DNA from 4 places in the Metabacillus sp. 84 genome. Region 4 is predicted to be linked to each of the others. Evidence: riboswitches for the same ligand, from Rfam matches in the RefSeq annotation. Region 4 holds a riboswitch; each other region holds the start of a gene.

Region 1 (2,939 bases), on a different contig from region 4:
TACTACATCACTGTGCCCGGCTAAAAACTTTGTTGCGCTGTGAAGGACAACGTCTACCCCCAATTGAAGAGGACGCTGCAGTGCAGGGGTTAAAAACGTATTGTCCAGGAAAGTAAGACACCCATTCGCTTTTGCAAGTTTTACCATCCCTTGGATATCTGTAATTTTTAAAAGCGGATTAGAAGGGGTTTCCAAATAGATCACTTTTGTATTTGGACGGATTTTGGATGCAACGTTGTGAAGATCCGTCATGTCCACGAATGTATATTCAATGCCAAATCTGCTCAGGACCTCCGTTACCATCCGGTACGTGCCTCCGTATACATCTTCAGTCACCAGAACATGATCCCCTTTTGATAATAAAAGAAAGGCAGTCGAGATCGCACTCATTCCGGAGGAAAAAGCAAATCCTCTTGCACCGCCTTCCAAATCAGCAATTGCCCTCTCGAGCACTTCCCTTGTCGGGTTGCCTGAACGTGCATAATCATATTTCCCGAACTGATCAAAATCAGTCTGATGAAAAGTGGAGGACAGGTGAACGGGAACGCTGACTCCTCCCGTTTCCTTATCTGTTTTATGGCTGTTGTGCAGCAGCTTCGTTTGCATTGACCAATCAGTATTGCTCAATTTTTTCCGCCTCCTTAACAGCCTCGAATGCCTGCTTCAAATCCGCTTTGATATCTTCTGCGTGCTCTATTCCCACCGAGAAGCGCAGAAGCCGGTTACAGACACCGTTTGCCGTACGTATTTCTTCTGGTATATCCATATGCGTCTGGGTAGCCGGATACGTCATCAAACTTTCAACCCCGCCAAGACTCTCTGCAAACGTGATGATGTTCAAATTTTTCAAAAAGGGGTTGATCCACTCCTCTTTAGCGATTCGAAAGGAAAGCATGCCCCCTCTTCCCGGATAAAGGACATCCGTTACCTCTGGGCTTTCCTCTAAAAATTTCGCCACTTCTGCAGCATTGAGCTCGTGCTGCCTCATTCTTAATGCCAGCGTTTTCAACCCCCTGATCAGGAGCCAGGAATCAAAAGGGGATAAAACGGCTCCGATTGCATTATGGTGGGACGCAAGCTCCCTGCAGAGCTCTTCGCCTTTCGCTGCCACAATTCCGGCGAGCAGGTCGTTATGCCCTCCCAAGTACTTGGTTGCGCTGTGAATGACAATATCTGCTCCGCTTTTCAGCGGCTGCTGGATGACCGGTGTATAAAAAGTGTTATCGACAATCAGCAGCAGTCCATGCTTTTTTGCCATTTGTGCGACCGCTGCTATATCCGCTTCCTGCATAAGCGGATTCGTTGGCGTTTCTAGAAAAATCGCTTTTGTATTTGGGAGGATTCTCGCTTCAGTATGCTCCAGGTTTGTAAATGAATCATATTGAAACGTTAATCCATATTTGCGCCATTCCTGCTCAAAAAGCCGGTACGTTCCGCCATAGATGTCCGACGAAACGATTAAATCATCACCTGTTTTAAACAAAGCCATAATCGTCTGAATCGCCCCCATCCCGGAGCTGAAAGCAAAGCCCTGATCTGCTCCTTCAAGCTCCGCAACAGCATGCTCAGCGATTGCTCTCGTCGGGTTGCCCGTCCGTATGTAATCAAAGCCCGTCGACTCTCCAATTCCTGCATGGCGATAGGCTGTCGTTAAGTAAATCGGAGGATTGACGGCGCCTGTCGCCTGTTCACTGCGGTTGCCTATTTGAGCCAGGATCGTTTCTGTATGTTTTGTCATATTATCCCCTCATTTCTTTTAATAAAAGAATACAAAAAAGCCTTCTCCTGAAATAAGAAGAAGGCTTGTCGCTTAAACATTTCTTCCTCTTATCTCCCAAGCTCCGAGTTGCTTGCTGGATTTAGCACCTTGGTACGCAGTCACGTTCGCGTGTCTACCGGTTGCTGAGGTTTCGCAGGGCCAGTCCCTCCACCTCTCTGGATAAGAATAAATCGTCGGAAATATATGAATTTTTTATAACCTTACCGTATATCTATGATTTTTTCAAGCTTTTCATTCATTCTTTTCTGCTCTTTTGAAAACAGCATTTTTTCCAGAATCGTGATAAAATAAGTGGAAGCGAATTCAAAAGTGAATTTTTAGCTTGTATTACATTCATCTGGAGGACTTACAAGTGGAGAAGCAAACTGGAATCGTTAAAGAATCTTCTTTTTTTTCAGAGGCATTAGATGAAGAGCTGACAGTACTCACCTACCTGCCCAAAAGCTTTTCACCGCTCTATAAATACAGCGTCCTGATTGCCCAGGACGGTCAGGATTACTTCAGGCTTGGGCGGATTGCCCGCCAATATGAATCACTTCTGGAAACCGGAAACGCTGAAAATTTAATTATCGTGGGAATTCCTTATAAAAACGTTAAGGACCGGAGAGAGAAATACCATCCTGAAGGGGCGAAGTTTGCTGCCTACAAGCGTTTTCTCGCTCATGAACTGGTTCCCTTTCTGGACCGGGAATTTCCGACCTATCAGGTGGGTCAGGGCCGTGCCCTGATCGGTGATTCGCTTGCAGCTACGATCGGATTCATGACAGCTCTCGATTATCCGAGCATTTTTGGCAAAATCATTATGCAGTCTCCTTATGTTGATGCACAGGTGCTTGAGGCCGTTTCGTCCTTTACATCAGGACCGGAAATGACGATTTACCATCAGGTCGGCATAAGAGAAACTGAAGTAAAAACCACTGCCGGAGAGGTGCAGAATTTTATCGAACCGAATCGTGAATTGCAAAAAGCGATCGAAAAAAAAGGATTTCCTTACACATATGAAGAATTTGATGGAGACCACACATGGACTCATTGGCAGCCTTTGCTTCCTGATGCGCTGAAGGCCATGTTCTAATTTACTATTCAACTAATGGAGGGAACCTGAATGAAATACGGAATTGTCTTATTCCCGGCAAAAAAACTTCAAGATCTGGCGAAT
Region 2 (2,939 bases), on a different contig from region 4:
ACCGTTTTGCGATTTTCGGTAAAGTGTATCCTTCGACCATCATTTGAAAGTATTTAGCCCACTTACCGAGATAACGTGTCCCCGAAATCGGTGTATTGGAGAGGTCATTGAAAGACTTTCCGCAGTCACGACAGAGATACCTTTGTCTACCTCTGTATTTGCCATTTCGTTTTACCTTCACGCTTCCACAATGAACACAACCTAACCCTTCTTTAAAACGTGCTTCTCTAATGGTTGTGTACGCATCTTTCATATCACCTTCTACATTATCGATGAAGTTTTCTTTTAAAAGTTTAAACAGCTTAATTTGATCTTCTTTAGATAAGTCTGAGAATTTGGCATAGATGTCGTTAAACATAGAAAAACCCCCTCCTGAAAGAGTATATTATCACATCTCTCGATAGGGTGGTCAAAATAGCAACAATCTATGCGAAAAGAGCGTTTACAAAAGACTCATCATAGTGCCTTCCGAGAAAATCATAAGGGAGCCTGGCTCCATCTAAGCCAGAAATAACCGCCAAAAACCCATCCGATTGAAATTTTTTGGATAATCTGTCCGGCCGCTCTCCCCATAATGGAAAAATAGCCTTCATCCCATGCCGAGCTGTCAATTCTTCTCTGTATTTTTTTATATCTGCAAGAAAAAGGTCACCATAGGCTGCATGCAGGATTTTCTGATCTCTGCAAGTTTTAAGAAATTCTCCCATGCTTTTATCATATTCCTTATTAGAGGCGGCGGGGGGAATTTCAATGATGTGAAGCGGCAAATCCAGCTCCTCTGCCTGCTTTGCAATCAGACCTTTCGTAACTCCGTGAAAAGGTACTTGACCTGTAATAGAGTCCACTGCCGTAAATAATCCGCAAACTTGAATTTCTTGATTTTCAAGGAGTACTTGAAGCATCATGGCACTGTCTTTGCCGCCGCTCCAGGATACAATGGTTTTTTTCACACGAATCACCTCATATCCATAGTTTATCGTATCGTAAAGTTTTTTTTAACTTAAAAAAACCAGTCAATTCAAGCTTTGATTTAGTTTTGATAAAACCTACCCGAAAACTCGGGTTGACAATCGTTCGAATTGTGCTAAAATTTGAAATCAATACACATCATACTTATCCAGAGCGGTGGAGGGACCTGGCCCTGTGAAGCCCGGCAACCTGCTGAAAAGCAAGGTGCTAAATCCAGCAAAATGGAACCCATTTTGAGAGATAAGGGGAAAAACCTCACTAGTCTTTCTAAAATGGAAGGCTTTTTGCTGTTGATTTTAGGCGGTCCGGCTGCTGTCCGGTTACATGCCGTTTAATCAGCTTGAATGCTGTCAGAGCCTATTTTGTTAAAGGGAGTGCTGTCCGTGGGGGAGCAAGATCAGCTTGATCAAGTAATGGGAAAGCTAAAGGAAATGCTTCAAGCTATGAAATATGGATCGATTACCCTGATCATTCAAGATGGGAAGATCATTCAGCTTGAAAAAAATGAAAAAGTGAGATTGAAATAGAATAGGGATCACGATCGCTGACCAGACAAACTGGAGGCGGGACCTGCGCTGTGGCATAAATGTTTTATTGTGCTTTGGTGCTGTCCCGCTTTTATTTTTTTACAAGAGACCTGCTTGTCCCGGGTGCTTACATGAGTACCCGGCCGGGCCATTGCGGCAGAAGCTGTTGGCTATAAAACCATTGTGTTTAGATTAAGAGAGGTGCAAACATGCTTACTTATGAGAACTGGACCGGCAGCTATCCGGATTTTGAAAATGAAGATCATTTGAAAGAAGCGCTGCACGTGCTGAGCTGGGCATACGGCCATTATGCGGACGAACTGGTGTATGCCTGCAGCTTTGGAATCGAAGGAATCGTCCTGATTGAACTAATATCCAGAATCAAAAAGAATGCAAGAATTGTTTTCCTGGATACAGAGGTACATTTCAAAGAAACGTATGAGCTAATTGACCGGATAAAGGCAAGGTATCCTGATTTAAACATTACGATGAAAAAACCTCCGTTAACGGTTGCGGAGCAGGCAGCAAAGCATGGAGATGAGCTTTGGAAAACCAATCCGAATGAATGCTGCAAAATCAGAAAAGTGCTCCCGCTAAGAGAAGTAATGAGCACCGAAAAAGCGTGGATTTCCGGCTTGAGAAGAGAGCAGTCTCCTTCCAGAAAAGATACAGAGTTTTTAAACAGGGACGGCAAATTTGAGAACATAAAAATATGTCCTCTCATCCATTGGACGTGGAAGGATGTCTGGCGTTTCGCCCATAAGAATGATCTGGATTACAATATGCTTCACGATCAGGGGTACCCGAGCATAGGCTGCAAGCCTTGTACACAGCCTGCTATTGATGTAAGTGACGGCAGGTCAGGACGATGGAATGGCACACAGAAAACCGAATGCGGCCTTCACGGGTGAGGAGTAAATGATAATGGAAGCTGCAGCAATTTTTTTAAGCTTATTTTTCGCCATGAATATCGGTGCGAGCGGAGCGGCTGCATCGATGGGAGTGGCTTATGGAACAGGGGCCATTCCCCGCAGGTTGGCAGCCCTTATTCTTTGCGGAATAGGTGTGATCCTCGGTGCTGTATTGGGCGGCGGAGAAGTAGTGAAGACGATCAGTTCAGGACTAATCCCCAAATCCGTGATTTCCATAGAAATTGTTCTTGTTATTATCGGAGCGGCAGCCATCTCTTTGTTCATGGCGAATTTAATGGGCATCCCGTTATCCACCAGTGAAGTTACGGTCGGAGCAGTAGTCGGGGTGGGGGTAGCCTTCCAGGCCCTTTATGTTCAATCCATCCTTGTTATCATGGCGTTTTGGGTCATTATTCCGGCGGCAGCTTTTTTTATCACCTATGCTGTTTGCAAAATGGCCAAACCGCTTTTCGCAAAGCTTGAGGCAAAGAGGGGGAGCTTGCTGATCTATCTCCTGATTGCGGCAGGATTC
Region 3 (2,939 bases), on a different contig from region 4:
TTGTATTCTTTTTCAAGCTTCGTGGCATTTTTGCTCTCTGCTGTATAAATATAGGCATCCTGGTTTGAAAAATCACAGGAAACACCTGCTGCATAATCTCTCATAAACTCGAGCGCCTCATGGTTCGCAGCAAAGTATTTTTTTGCTTTTTCTTCCCCGATTTGCTGAATCAGCTCATCATAGATCAGGTCATGCTGGGTGGTGATTTTGGCTGTTGTATGGCCGGTTGTTCCGTTCAGCAGCCCATCGGCTTCAAGCAGGACGACGTTAACTCCTTCTTTGGCAAGTAAGTAGGCAGCTGTGATTCCGGTGATGCCGCCTCCGACAACAACTGCATCCGTATCGAGATTTTTATCAAGCTTTGGAAAGGAGGGAAGCCCGGCTGATTCTCTCCAAAAAGGTTCAGGGGATGAAGGGATTGATTTAGTAGACAAGGGAAAGCCTCCTTCGATATGTACTCTAAGATAATTTTTCCAACATCAAGAAAATCATGTACCAAAATAAAAAGAGTGCGGATTTCCGCACTCTTAACGATTTTTCCAATTCTGATTGATAAAAGCCTCGCGTCCGGATTCCTCACGCTCCTGCTTGTATTTTTCAGGGTTTTTTTTGTAAAAGCCCTGATGATGCTCTTCAGCCGGATAGAAGGCACTTGCTTCCTTGATTGGGGTTACGATCGGTTCTTTAAATTTTCCGCTTTCAGCCAGGAGCTGTTTTGAAGCTTCGGCAGCCTGGCGCTGTTCTTCCGTATGATAGAAAATAATGGCCCGGTAAGATTCCCCGCGGTCGATAAATTGGCCCTCATCATCCGTAGGGTCAATTTGCTGCCAGTAGAGCTCAAGCAGTTTTTCGTATGGGAAAACCTCTGGATTGTACCGGATTTGAACGGCTTCGGCGTGCCCTGATGTTCCGGATTTTACTTGCTCGTATGATGGGTTATCGATGTGCCCGCCTGTGTATCCGGAAACGATCCCGTGAATTCCGGGAAGTTCATCAAATGGTTTTACCATGCACCAAAAGCAGCCTCCCGCAAATGTTGCCGTTTCAATTTGAATGGCAGTCATGTCTTTTCCTCCTTTGATTTAAGAAACTGTAAAAACCCCTCTTCCTGAGCAGAAGAGGGGGGAATAATCTGAAAAGCAGACCGGCTCTTCTCTCATCTGCCGGGCAAAAAGCATATGCCCGCAGGAATTAGCACGGTTTCACATTTGCCGTGATCCGCTGCCGAGGCTTCGCAGGGCCATGTCCCTCCGCCTCTCTCGATAAGAGTGAATGAAATTAAAACGAGCATAAAACTGATTGAAAGGAAAGTCAAGGATTCTTACTCGTGCTGCCCAACCCGCGCAAAAGGTTGTTTGATCGGAAAGCAAAAAACACAAGCCGGAGCTTGTGCTTAAAGTTTTTCTGTAAGAAATTCACGAACCTGATCAGGTGTTTTGGCATTGGCGCTGTGCAAGTGACCGAGCTTTTCGCCGTTTTTGAAAATAAGAATGCTTGGAATTCCCATAACCTGATATTTTTCAGCTATTTCAGGGAACTCATCCTTATTGATCTCGAACCATTGAAAGTCCTTATATTCTTCAAGAATTTCATCAATGAAAAAGTTCATTCGCGTGCAATCGGGACACCAGTCAGCGAAGAATTTAACGAGAACTTCCTTATCAGATGAAATGAGCTTTTCGAATTGTTCGGTTGATGTAATTTTTTCCATATGCATAATCCCTCCTGCCCCTATTTTAATACAAACTGCAGAAATAAACGACATTTTGATTTCGCACAAAAGTTTACAGATGTTCGAATGCTATAAAAGAATTGCAGGGCCAAAGATAACAAACAGGCTGGAAAATGATAAAATAGGAAGAGTGATGAAAAAAACGTGTACGTGAAAGATTGAGGGGGAAATAAAACATGAAAATTAAACTCGGGCTTGTATACGGTGGAAAATCCGCAGAACATCAAGTCTCATTGCAAACAGCACTTGCTGTTATTAAAGCGCTGGATCTCAAGCAATTTGATATACATCCTATTTATATTACAGAAAAGGGAGAATGGATCCGCGGTGCACAGCTGTATGAGCCGGCATCCAGTGTATCTGCCCTGAAGCTTGGCGATTCTGAAGGGAAGGCGATTATGCCGTCTGCTCTGAATGCAGAGCTGTTTCCGTCTGCATCTGCTGACCAGGAGGAGAAGCCGTTTGATGTCATTTTTCCGCTTCTTCATGGACCTAATGGGGAAGATGGAACGATCCAGGGCATGCTTGAACTGATGAACCTTCCGTACGTTGGAAACGGAGTGCTTGCTTCAGCGGCGGGCATGGATAAAGTCGTTATGAAAAATCTATTTGCCCAGGCTGGTCTTGCGCAAGCCGATTATGTATGGCTGATCCGCAGCGAATGGAAAAAAGATCCGGAAACTGTTTATGCGAAGGTTGAAAACAACCTCGGCTACCCATGCTTTGTAAAACCCGCTAATCTTGGCTCAAGCGTTGGAATCAGCAAATGCAAAAACCGTGAAGAGCTGGAAGCGGCTTTTGAGGAAGCTTTCTCCTATGACCGTAAAATTATCATTGAAGAAGGAATCATTGGACGCGAAATTGAAGTAGGGGTAATCGGAAATGATGAACCGCAATGTTCCGTAACAGGAGAAATCGCTCCTAAAAAGGAATTCTACGATTATAAAGCGAAATACGTTGACGGTGACACCGATATGATGATTCCGGCTAAAGTGACGGACAGTGAATACGAGATGATTGAAAAAATGGCCGTTGCAGCCTTTAAAGCGATCGATGGCTCAGGTCTTGTGCGTGCCGACTTCTTTTTGACTGAGGATGGCAGAGCTTTAATAAATGAGGTTAATACGATGCCGGGCTTCACCCCGTTCAGCATGTTCCCGCTGCTTTGGAAGCACACGGGTCTTGAATACCCTCAGCTTATAGAAAA
Region 4 (2,939 bases):
TCCGAACAATCCTACGGGAGCAGCAGCCAATGCAGCTTTTTTTAGAGAAACCGCTGATTTTGCCAAGCAGCACCATATTTGTACCATTCATGATTTTGCCTATGGAGCGATTGGGTTTGACGGCGAAAAGCCGTTAAGTTATCTTCAGACCCCTGGTGCAAAGGAAACGGGAATTGAAATTTATACTCTTTCGAAAACGTTCAATATGGCGGGGTGGCGGGTAGCGTTTGCAGCTGGAAATGCCAGTGTTATAGAAGCAATCAACCTGTTTCAGGATCATATGTATGTAAGTGTTTTTGGTGCTGTTCAGGATGCGGCCGAAGCAGCTTTGCTGGATAGAGGGGACAGCTTAAAAGCGCTTGTCCGGATGTATGAAAGACGCCGGAATACACTGGTGGATGCCTTTAAGGAAATCGGCTGGAACATTCAAGCTCCTAAGGGGAGTTTCTTCGCTTGGCTGCCCGTTCCCGAGCGCTTTACATCCCAGGAATTTTCAGATCTTCTTCTGGAAAAAGCTCATGTTCTTACCGCACCGGGAAGCGGGTTCGGCCAATTTGGCGAAGGATATTTGCGTGCTGGTCTGCTTACGGATGAAGCCAGGATCCGGGAGGCGGCCGAAAGGATTGGGAAGCTTGACATTTTCCGGCCGTAATGGAATGATTTTCAATTATGACTTGACACATTTCCAAATCCCTGCAATAATCCAAATTAATTGAAAATTTCGCCTGCGGATTTTTTGCAGGCCTATACCGTACTTATCAAGAGCAGGCGGAGGGACCAGCCCTATGAAGCCCGGCAACCGACTTGAACTGAACGTTCAAGCACGGTGCTAAATCTTGCAGTGTCAGCACTGAGAGATAAGGTACTGCATAACTATTATGCAAAGCCTCTTCTCTTATGACGAAGAGGCTTTTATATTGCTATGAAGACGGAGGCTTGACGATGAGTGAACTGATTGCGACCTATCTTGTACACACTTCAAATGACCGCCTGGAAGAAAAAGCGGAGGGGATTGCGCTCGGGCTGACCATAGGCTCGTGGACAGATCTTCACGAGCTTGAAAAGGAGCAGCTGAAAAAACATAAAGGCACAGTACTGTCCGTGGAAAGATTAAGCGGAGACGTGCGTGCGAATGAATTCTTCGGTAAAAAGCTGACGCGCGGTCTCATTAAAATTGCCTACCCTGCAGCCAATTTTTCTGAAGACCTTCCCGCTGTTTTAACGACTGCTTTTGGGAAATTGTCGCTGGATGGGGAAATCAAGCTTCTGGATCTCGAATTCTCCAGTGAACTTGCAAAGAAATTTGCGGGCCCTAAATTTGGAATCAGCGGAATTAGAGAAAAGCTTGGTGTAAATGACCGTCCGCTGTTTATGAGCATTTTTAAAGGCGTGATTGGCAAGGACTTGGAATATTTGAAAAAGCAGCTTTATGAGCAGCTTGCAGGAGGGATGGATTTAGTAAAGGACGATGAAATCCTGTTTGAAAATCCCCTGACTCCGTTTTTGGAACGGGTTAAGAAAGGACGGGAAATCATTGACCAACTGCAAAAAGAAACAGGGAAACGTTCTTTATATGCAGTGAATCTGACGGGAAGGACATTTGAGCTCCGGGACCGGGCAAGATGGGCGGCCGAAGCTGGCGCGACAGCTCTTTTATTGAATGTGCACGCGTATGGACTGGACGTTCTTCAGGCTCTGGCAGAGGATGAGGAAGTGAATGTTCCGGTCATGTCCCATCCGGCGGTAAGCGGCGCTTTCGCTTCTTCGCCATTTTATGGATTTTCCTATCCGCTCCTTTTAGGGAAGCTGACACGTTTGGCTGGCGCAGATCTTTCCTTGTTTCCATCTCCATACGGAAGTGTAGCTTTGGAGAAAAAAGCAGCATTGGGAATTGCTGAGGAATGCACCGTCCAAAGCAGCATCAGGGAAACCTTTCCGGTACCTTCTGCCGGCATACATCCAGGTCTAGTTCCGGTTATCATGAACGACTTTGGAACAGACTGTGTCATTAATGCAGGAGGCGGCATCCATGGGCATCCTCTTGGTGCTTCTGGAGGAGCTGCGGCCTTCCGTTCCGCAGGAGAAGCCGTTCTTGAACACATCTCACTTGAAGAACGGGCAAAAACCGATAAACCATTGGCTCTGGCCCTTGAATTATGGGGTCAATATGGCAACGCTGAAAAATGAAGCCTGTCATTTTCTGTGATTCTGATGGACCGGTGACGATTTAATGTTGGCGGTGTAATGGATTGACCGGATTGCTTGAAAAAAAGGGGGGAAGAGCGTGAGTCAAAAAGAAAAACAGCCGCTGAAGGAATTGGCACTTATAAAAAGAGAACTGGCTGAGAGAGACTGGTTTCCAGCCACCAGCGGAAACCTGGCTATTAGAACGGGGAACGACCCGCTGGCGTTCTATGTAACTGCAAGCGGCAAGGACAAGCGGGAAGAAACCGATGATGATTTCCTTTTAGTGAATGAGCATGGAGAGCCTGCTGGGGAAACCCATTTAAAGCCTTCGGCTGAAACACTGCTTCACTTAGAGATATTCAAGAAAACACACGCCGCGTGCAGCCTTCATGTCCACACCGTTGATAACAATGTCATCTCGGAAATCTTTGCAAATGAAGGGATGGTTACCTTCACGAATCAGGAGATCATTAAAGCATTCGGCCTGTGGGAGGAAAACGCATCCTTTTCGGTGCCGATTATTCCAAACCATGCAGATATCCCCGCTCTTGCCAAAGCTTTTGGAGTGCATGTTCATAAAGATGCGGGTGCCGTCTTGATCCGGAATCACGGAATAACGGTTTGGGGACGGACAGCGCTGGAAGCAAAGAAGTATCTGGAAGCATGCGAGTTTTTATTTTCGTATCATGTTAAGCTTCTGCAATGCAGGGTAAACCAATCTATTAAACTATAGGGGGAAACAGCAATGGCCT

The links. A riboswitch is a leader RNA that binds a small molecule or an ion and turns the genes downstream of it on or off. The one in region 4 is predicted to bind S-adenosylmethionine.
Region 1: linked by a shared signal. The riboswitch ahead of ACQCV8_RS19045 (methionine biosynthesis PLP-dependent protein) and the one ahead of ACQCV8_RS12620 (2,3-diketo-5-methylthiopentyl-1-phosphate enolase) in region 4 are both predicted to bind S-adenosylmethionine.
Region 2: linked by a shared signal. The riboswitch ahead of ACQCV8_RS10210 (YezD family protein) and the one ahead of ACQCV8_RS12620 (2,3-diketo-5-methylthiopentyl-1-phosphate enolase) in region 4 are both predicted to bind S-adenosylmethionine.
Region 3: linked by a shared signal. The riboswitch ahead of msrA (peptide-methionine (S)-S-oxide reductase MsrA) and the one ahead of ACQCV8_RS12620 (2,3-diketo-5-methylthiopentyl-1-phosphate enolase) in region 4 are both predicted to bind S-adenosylmethionine.

What each region holds. Positions count from the first base shown of each region.
Region 1 is NZ_JBNILN010000018.1:22,822-25,760, reverse strand. It holds gene metC (cystathionine beta-lyase) at 1-606, opposite strand, end outside; gene ACQCV8_RS19045 (methionine biosynthesis PLP-dependent protein) at 614-1,738, opposite strand; SAM riboswitch class I at 1,825-1,946, opposite strand; gene ACQCV8_RS19040 (esterase family protein) at 2,133-2,855, shown strand; gene ACQCV8_RS19035 (YjcG family protein) at 2,886-2,939, shown strand, end outside.
Region 2 is NZ_JBNILN010000004.1:250,722-253,660, reverse strand. It holds gene ACQCV8_RS10220 (IS1595 family transposase) at 1-358, opposite strand, end outside; gene ACQCV8_RS10215 (hypothetical protein) at 426-950, opposite strand; SAM riboswitch class I at 1,111-1,216, shown strand; gene ACQCV8_RS10210 (YezD family protein) at 1,383-1,496, shown strand; gene ACQCV8_RS10205 (phosphoadenylyl-sulfate reductase) at 1,706-2,407, shown strand; gene ACQCV8_RS10200 (anion permease) at 2,421-2,939, shown strand, end outside.
Region 3 is NZ_JBNILN010000008.1:25,535-28,473, reverse strand. It holds gene ACQCV8_RS14140 (FAD-dependent oxidoreductase) at 1-434, opposite strand, end outside; gene msrA (peptide-methionine (S)-S-oxide reductase MsrA) at 528-1,064, opposite strand; SAM riboswitch class I at 1,154-1,269, opposite strand; gene ACQCV8_RS14130 (thioredoxin family protein) at 1,394-1,711, opposite strand; gene ACQCV8_RS14125 (D-alanine--D-alanine ligase) at 1,909-2,939, shown strand, end outside.
Region 4 is NZ_JBNILN010000006.1:94,287-97,225, forward strand. It holds gene ACQCV8_RS12615 (pyridoxal phosphate-dependent aminotransferase) at 1-652, shown strand, start outside; SAM riboswitch class I at 753-864, shown strand; gene ACQCV8_RS12620 (2,3-diketo-5-methylthiopentyl-1-phosphate enolase) at 943-2,187, shown strand; gene ACQCV8_RS12625 (methylthioribulose 1-phosphate dehydratase) at 2,285-2,920, shown strand; gene ACQCV8_RS12630 (1,2-dihydroxy-3-keto-5-methylthiopentene dioxygenase) at 2,933-2,939, shown strand, end outside.